Regions from separate parts of the Kitasatospora sp. NPDC017646 genome, predicted to be linked through region 1. Evidence: riboswitches for the same ligand, from Rfam matches in the RefSeq annotation. Region 1 holds a riboswitch; each other region holds the start of a gene.

Evidence for each region. A riboswitch is a leader RNA that binds a small molecule or an ion and turns the genes downstream of it on or off. The one in region 1 is predicted to bind cyclic di-AMP.
Region 2: linked by a shared signal. The riboswitch ahead of ACH4J0_RS16105 (transglycosylase family protein) and the one ahead of ACH4J0_RS05070 (NlpC/P60 family protein) in region 1 are both predicted to bind cyclic di-AMP.
Region 3: linked by a shared signal. The riboswitch ahead of ACH4J0_RS05745 (transglycosylase family protein) and the one ahead of ACH4J0_RS05070 (NlpC/P60 family protein) in region 1 are both predicted to bind cyclic di-AMP.

Annotation. Positions count from the first base shown of each region.
Region 1 is NZ_JBIRJC010000002.1:438,776-441,031, forward strand. It holds gene ACH4J0_RS05065 (NlpC/P60 family protein) at 1-379, shown strand, start outside; cyclic di-AMP (ydaO/yuaA leader) riboswitch at 717-868, shown strand; gene ACH4J0_RS05070 (NlpC/P60 family protein) at 879-1,991, shown strand; gene ACH4J0_RS05075 (NlpC/P60 family protein) at 2,218-2,256, shown strand, end outside.
Region 2 is NZ_JBIRJC010000008.1:277,232-279,487, reverse strand. It holds gene eno (phosphopyruvate hydratase) at 1-315, opposite strand, end outside; gene ACH4J0_RS16105 (transglycosylase family protein) at 557-1,315, opposite strand; cyclic di-AMP (ydaO/yuaA leader) riboswitch at 1,321-1,488, opposite strand; gene ACH4J0_RS16100 (cytochrome P450) at 1,699-2,256, opposite strand, start outside.
Region 3 is NZ_JBIRJC010000003.1:14,879-17,134, reverse strand. It holds gene ACH4J0_RS05745 (transglycosylase family protein) at 1-1,001, opposite strand, end outside; cyclic di-AMP (ydaO/yuaA leader) riboswitch at 1,009-1,172, opposite strand; gene ACH4J0_RS05740 (hypothetical protein) at 1,634-2,256, opposite strand, start outside.

The DNA.
Region 1 (2,256 bases):
GGTCGACCTCAGCAGCCTGCCGCCGGCCAGCGGCTACGCGGCCGTGGCCGTGGCCAAGGCGATGAGCAAGCAGGGCTCGCCGTACGTGTGGGGCTCCACCGGGCCGAACACCTTCGACTGCTCGGGCCTGATGGTCTGGTCGTACGCCCAGGCCGGGGTCTCGCTGCCGCGCACCTCGCAGGAGCAGGGCAACGTCGGTACCCGGGTGCCGTCGCTGGACCAGGCCCAGCCCGGCGACCTGGTGATCTACGGCAGCGACCGGCACCACGTCGGGATGTACATCGGCAACGGCATGGTGGTCCACGCGCCGCACACCGGCGACGTGGTGAAGGTGATGAAGGCCGACGCGATGCCGATCAACACGATCCGCCGGGTCTGACGGCCCGACACGCCGGGCGGTCGACCCCGGCCCTGTGATCCGCGCCACCTCCCGATCCGGGGGGTGGCGCTTCGGGTTCGCCCGCTCCTCGTCCGCCCGGTGAGCGTCGATCAGCTTTGTGTGCAGCGGCGATCACGATCAGTCATTTTCACAAAAGAACATGGGCACTCTTCCATCTTTTTTCTGACAAGGATTTGAACGGATCACGGTTCAGTTACTAGGGTCGTGCCCCGAACCACCGCACTGTCGATCACCCAGCCCGGGTGGCGGCGGTGGTTTCCGTCGAGTTCGCGAAACAGCGGGGCGGTCGAAGCGACTGCCCGACAGGGGAGCCCAGTGGTCGGGGGCGCTGCGGAGCGGAGCCGGGGAACCACGTTCCTCCGGGGTGAATCGGCGCCAGGTCGGCCGTTGGTGGGCCGTGAGGCGTCGTAGGGCATGCTTCCGGCCCGAACCCGTCAGCTCACCCGGTAGGCGGAGTAGGAAGAAGGAGTCCGCCTTCGTGGCGTCCCATCGTCGTCCCAAGCCCGCCAGCCGCGCTCGCGTCTCGATCCTGACCGGGTTCGCCGCCGCGGCCGTCGCCCTCTCCGCGCAGACCGGCGCGCACGCCGACCCGCAGCCGACCAAGGACCAGGTCAAGGAGCAGGTCGACCAGCTCAACGAGCAGGCCGAGCAGGCGACCGAGAAGTACAACGCGGCGCAGGAGAAGCAGCAGGAGCTGGAGAAGCAGGTCTCCGGCATGCAGGACCAGGTGGCCCGCCAGCAGGCGCAGGTGACCGACCTCCAGGGCGGTCTCGCCGAGATCGCGGGCGAGCAGTACCGCAACGGCGGCATATCCCCGACCGTCCAGCTGATGTTCTCCTCCAGCCCGGACAACTTCCTCAACCAGGCCGGGGCGCTGAACCAGGCCGGTGACACCCAGAAGAACCAGCTGAAGCAGCTCCAGGACCAGCAGCGCAAGCTGGACCAGGACCGCACCGAGGCGCAGGGCAAGCTCGCCGAGCTGGAGTCCACCACCCAGCAGCTGAAGTCCTCCAAGGAGGACGTCCAGAACAAGCTGAAGGCCGCCCAGGACCTGCTCAACACGCTGACCGAGCAGGAGCGCCAGGCGATCAAGGCGGCTGAGGACAAGGCCGCCGCCGACGCCAAGGCCAAGGCGGACGCCGCCGCGAAGGCCTCCCAGTCGTCCGGCTCCGACCGTGCCTCGCGCGACAGCGGCCGCACCGACCTCGGCTCCTCGCCGGTCACGATCGCCCCCGGTAGCTCGCACGGCGCCGCCGCACTGGCCGCCGCCGCGACCAAGGTCGGCAGCCCGTACGTCTGGGGTGCCACCGGCCCGGGCTCCTTCGACTGCTCCGGCCTGATGGTCTGGGCGTTCAACCAGGCCGGCGTGTCGCTGCCGCGCACCTCGCAGGAGCAGGCCGGCGCCGGCACCCGGATCGGCACGGACCTCTCCCAGGCCCAGCCCGGCGACCTGCTGATCTTCTACGGCGACGCCCACCACGTCGGCATCTACGCGGGCAACGGCCAGGTGCTGCACGCCCCCAAGCCGGGCGCCTCGGTCCGCTACGAGGCCGTTTCCAACATGCCGCTGGCTTCCATCGTGCGGGTCTGATCGCACATCGGCGTTCACGGGCCCGGCCCTCCGTCACGGAGGGCCGGGCCTGCGGCTTTTCCGGGGACTCGCTCCGATGTCCGAATAGGGCTCAAATATTCGGGTCCGGAGGGGTTTGGACTCACTTGCCCGGACTCGCTAACGTCTGCCACCGGACTCCCGCTCGACGGCCGCCCACCGGGGCGCGGCCGCGGGGCCGTGCCGCAGGACTGGAGCCGCTGCCGCCATGCCCGTGCACCGCCCTTCCCAACTGCTCGCCCGTGCG
Region 2 (2,256 bases), on a different contig from region 1:
CGAGGACTTGTCCGGGGTGGCGTCCAGGTCGAGCATGGCCTGGTCGATCAGGCGCTGCTCGGTGGCGTCGTAGCCGACCAGCTCAGGGCCGATCTGCTCGATGACGGCCAGGACGGCCTTCTCCACGCCCTTGCCGAAGTAGCGGTTCTTGTCACCGTCGCGCAGCTCCAGCGCCTCGAAGGCGCCGGTCGAGGCACCCGACGGAACAGCGGCACGACCCGTGCTGCCGTCGTCGAGGCCGACCTCGACCTCGACCGTGGGGTTGCCGCGGGAGTCGAGGATCTCACGGGCTACGACGACATCGATGGACGGCACGAGGCATCTCCTTGCGGAAGCAGGGTCCGGCTGACGGTGGCGCTGTCGGCCGGAGGATTGCGGAGTCGTTACGACCAGAGCCTAACCGCCCGGGCTCCCGGGACCACGTCGACCTCGGCTCCGTCTCAGCGTGTGGCCCCGCTACCCACCGGTAGTTCACCTGCTTGTCCCAGCTTGTCCCACCGGGACGGGCGAAGGCGGACGAAGGGGCCGCCCGGTCGGCCGGCCCCTTCGTCAGGCCTCAGCCGAGGTGCAGGACCTGGCCCGGCACGATCAGGTTCGGGTCGCCGCCGACGGTGCCGCGGTTGCCGTCGTACAGCGCCTGCCAGCCGCCGGACACGCCCTGGGCGGCGGCGATGCCCGACAGGGTGTCACCGGAACGGACGGTGTAGTCGTGGCCGGTCTGCGCGGCCGGGGCCGGCTGGGCGGCGCGCGGGGCGGCGTGCTTCGGGGTGTACTGCTGGACCGGCTGCTCGGCGGGCTTCATCGGGGCGGCGTGCTTCGGCGCGTACTGCTGCACCGGCTTCGCGGCGGCCCTGGGGGCCTGCTGCTTCGGCGCCTGCTGCTTGGGGGCGGACTGCGCCTTGGTGTCCGAGGAGGTGTCCACGGCCGCCGGGGCGCCGCCCTTGCTCAGGCTGCCCTTCTGGGAGCAGACCGGCCAGGCGCCCGGGCCCTGCGAGGCGAGCACCTTCTCGGCGACCGAGATCTGCTGCGCCCGGCTGGCCTGGTTGGCCTGCGGCGCGAAGGCGGTGCCGCCGTACGCCTTCCAGGTGCTGGAGGTGAACTGCAGGCCGCCGTAGAAGCCGTTGCCGGTGTTGATGCTCCAGTCGCCGCCGCTCTCGCACTGGGCGACGGAGTCCCAGGAGGAGGCCGGGGCGGCGGAGGCGCCGGTGGCGGTCAGGAGCGGCAGCGCGAGTCCGACGCCGGCCACCCCGGCGACGGCGATGGCCTTCTCGGTCTGGGTGCGACGACGATGACGGCCGTTTCCAACGAGCAGCATGAAGAGGTCCCTCTCCGCACGCCTGCGAGGTGAGCTGTCGGGTTCGGACCGGGAGGTGGCCCGGCCGCCGTCGGCGGAAACGATTCCGCTTGGGCGGCTTCACCCCAAGCCGTGGAGGAACGGCAACAAACCTGGTTCCCCCGCCCCTGCCCAGGGTCTGGTCGGTTTCCCGTGGCGCGGCGGGCAGGATTCGGCGTTCCGCGCACGGGGTCCGCAGCTGCGGACTCCAGGGAGACTAGACAGATCCTCAGACCGATCACAAGCTCATATCGTCGACATCACACCAGAATTACGGCCCGTGTTCGATCGCCTACCAACGGCGGGGCTTTGTCCGGTTTGATGGGCGTTCACACCGGCGTCAGCGCGCTGTAACCGATGCCGGATCAGCGTGTCGGAGCCTCAGGAACGGCGTGCGGGGAGCGACGCTCCGGACTGAATTCGACCGGAAGTTCGCGCAATCCACGCATGATCAGGCCACCCCGCCAGCGCAGGTCGTCCGGGCTTTCGGCCAACCGCAGATCGGGCAGCCGGGAGAGCAGTGTGGCCAGCGCGGACCGCCCCTCCAGCCGGGCCAGCGGGGCGCCGATGCAGTAGTGGATGCCGTGCCCGAAGCCCAGGTGGGGGTTGTCGCTCCGGGCCAGGTCGAGGGTGTTCTCGTCGGCGAACCGGGCCGGATCGCGGTCCGCCGCCGCCAGCACCACCAGCACCGGGTCGCCGACCGGGATCTCCACTCCGCCGATGGTCAGTGGCGCGGTCGCGAACCGCCAGGTCGCCAGCTCCACCGGCCCGTCGTAGCGCAGGAGTTCCTCGATCCCGGTCTCCAGCAGCGCCGTCTCGCCGCGGGCCACCGACTCCTGCAGCAGCGCCCGCTGGTCCGGGTTGCGCAGCAGCGCGTACGTCCCGTTGCCGATCAGGTTGACCGTCGTCTCGAACCCGGCGAA
Region 3 (2,256 bases), on a different contig from region 1:
CCACCGTTCCCGGTGCCGCCGTAGACGTACGCCTGGCCGACCTTCGACTTGGCGAAGGAGACCGCGGCGGCCATGCTGCCGGTGGCGGCCGGGGCCGGGGCCGGGGCCTGGGTCTGCGCCTGGGCGGCCGGCTTCGACGCCGGGGCCTTGCTCTGGGCGACCGGCTTGGCGTCCACGGCACCGCCGTTCGAGGCCTGGCCGGACTTCTGCGAGCGGTCGAACCAGGTGAAGTCCGAGCCGGACCTGGTGGCGGTGGAGGACTGGTCGGCCTGGGTCGAGGTGCCGTCACCCAAGGTCAGCTGCTGGCCCGGGTAGATGGTGTCCGGGCCCTCGGTGAGGGTGCTGCGGTTGAGCTCGTACAGGTGCTGCCAGCCGCCCTGGACGTGGTGCTTGTCGGCGATCGAGGAGAGCCAGTCGCCCGCGACGACGGTGTAGTCGCCGGCCTGCGTCTGGCGCTGCTTGGCCCAGCCGCTGTTGGCGGACTTGGCCGCGGCCGCGGCCGAGGCGGAGTCTCCGGAGGCCTGGGCCTGGGCCTGGGCGGGCGCGGACGGCTTGGCGGGCTTCGCGGCCGGGGCCTGGCCCTGGGCGGGCTTTGCGGCCGTCGAGGTGTCGACCGCGGCCGCGGCGCCGCCCCGGGTCAGACCGGCCTGGACCGAGCAGACCGGCCAGGCGCCGGGGCCCTGCGAGGCGAGGACCTTCTCGGCGACGGCGATCTGCTGGTCCTTGGTGGCGAGGTTGGCCTGCGCGGCGTACGCGGTGCCGCCGAAGGCGGCCCAGGTGCTGGAGGTGAACTGCAGGCCGCCGTAGAAGCCGTTGCCGGTGTTGATGCTCCAGTTGCCGCCGCTCTCGCACTGGGCGACCTTGTCCCAAGTGGCGACGGACGCGGCGTTGGCGGTGCCGGTGGTGAGGCAGGGGACGGTGAGGCCGACGCCCGCGACGCCGACGGCGGCGATCACGCGACGGGTGCGGCTGGACAGGCGGTTGCCGTTGGAAGGCAGCATGAAGACGCGGTCCTCTCCCACGCCTGCGAGGTGAGCTGTCGGATTCGGGCTGGAGTTGCCCGGCCGCGCTGTGGGCGCGGCTTCACCCCTAGCCCTGGACCGTTTCCGGGAATCGGTCCAGGGCGACTTACCTGTGGTTCCCCCGCTCCTGCCGTGATGCGTTTTCGCGCTGCCAGGACATCCGACGGCAGGACTCGGCGTCGCGGATGAACTGGGTCCGTGTGGTCACGAACGGGGAGCACGTTAAGCAGACTTAAGTTCGAACTGCAAATACCTGTGATGCGCATCACGGTTTATGGAAAACGTCGAATGGGTCGTATTCCATGATCGGAAATGATCGTTTTCCGGTAATTTCGCGTCGGATTCCCGAAACTGTCTCCGTCTCAGGAGTGATGTGACGGAGTGTTGAGTTGCATCGGGGGCGCACTCGTCGTGCGGGAGGAGTGCGGACGGATCGAGCGCTGGATGACGCGCCGACTATTTATCGACAAATAGCACCAGAACGGACATTACGGAGCAATGCCTCTTGACTCTCCTAGCGGGCAATCCGAACAAGCGGAAAGGGCCCGGAACTCAGGCGTTCCGGGCCCTTCGGTGGTGCGGGTGGGGCAGTGGGCGGTCCGTGGGGGCCGTCAGCCCTCCACGGGCCCCTCGGCGGCCGCGTGGGCGCGTCGGGAGCCCTCGCCGGCCCCGGCGGTGGCCGCGGCCTCCGCCTCGGCCTCGGCCAGCTCCTCCGCCGACGGCGTAGGCAGCGCGGCCAGGTAGGTGGAGGCGATCAGCTGGCCGACGGTCGGGTACGCGCCCAGCGGCGCCGCCGACGGGCAGCCGGTCTCCTCGGCGGCCGTGGCGAGCAGCTCGGAGTCCGCCTCCGGGCCGATGACGAGCGGGGCCAGCGCCGGGCGCTGGGAGCCGGTCTCCTTGAGGTGGTCGACGGCCCCGGCGACCGAGCCGGGCACGTCGAGTGCCGCGGCGACGACCGGGACGGCCAGTCGGGCGGCCAGCAGCACGCCGGTGATCCCGGCCGCGGCGGCCGCGTCCTCACCGCCGACGGTGGTCAGCACCACGCCGTCGGCGGCGGTCGCGATGGCGAACAGCCGGGCCCGGTCGGCCCGGGCCAGCCCGGCCTCGGACAGCCGTACGTGGACGGCCTCGGCGAGCAGCGGATGCGGGCCCAGCGCGTCGGTGACGGTCGCGCCGAACTCCGCGGCGAGGGCGTGAAGCCCGGTCAGGAAGCCGTGCGGACCGGCCACCAGCG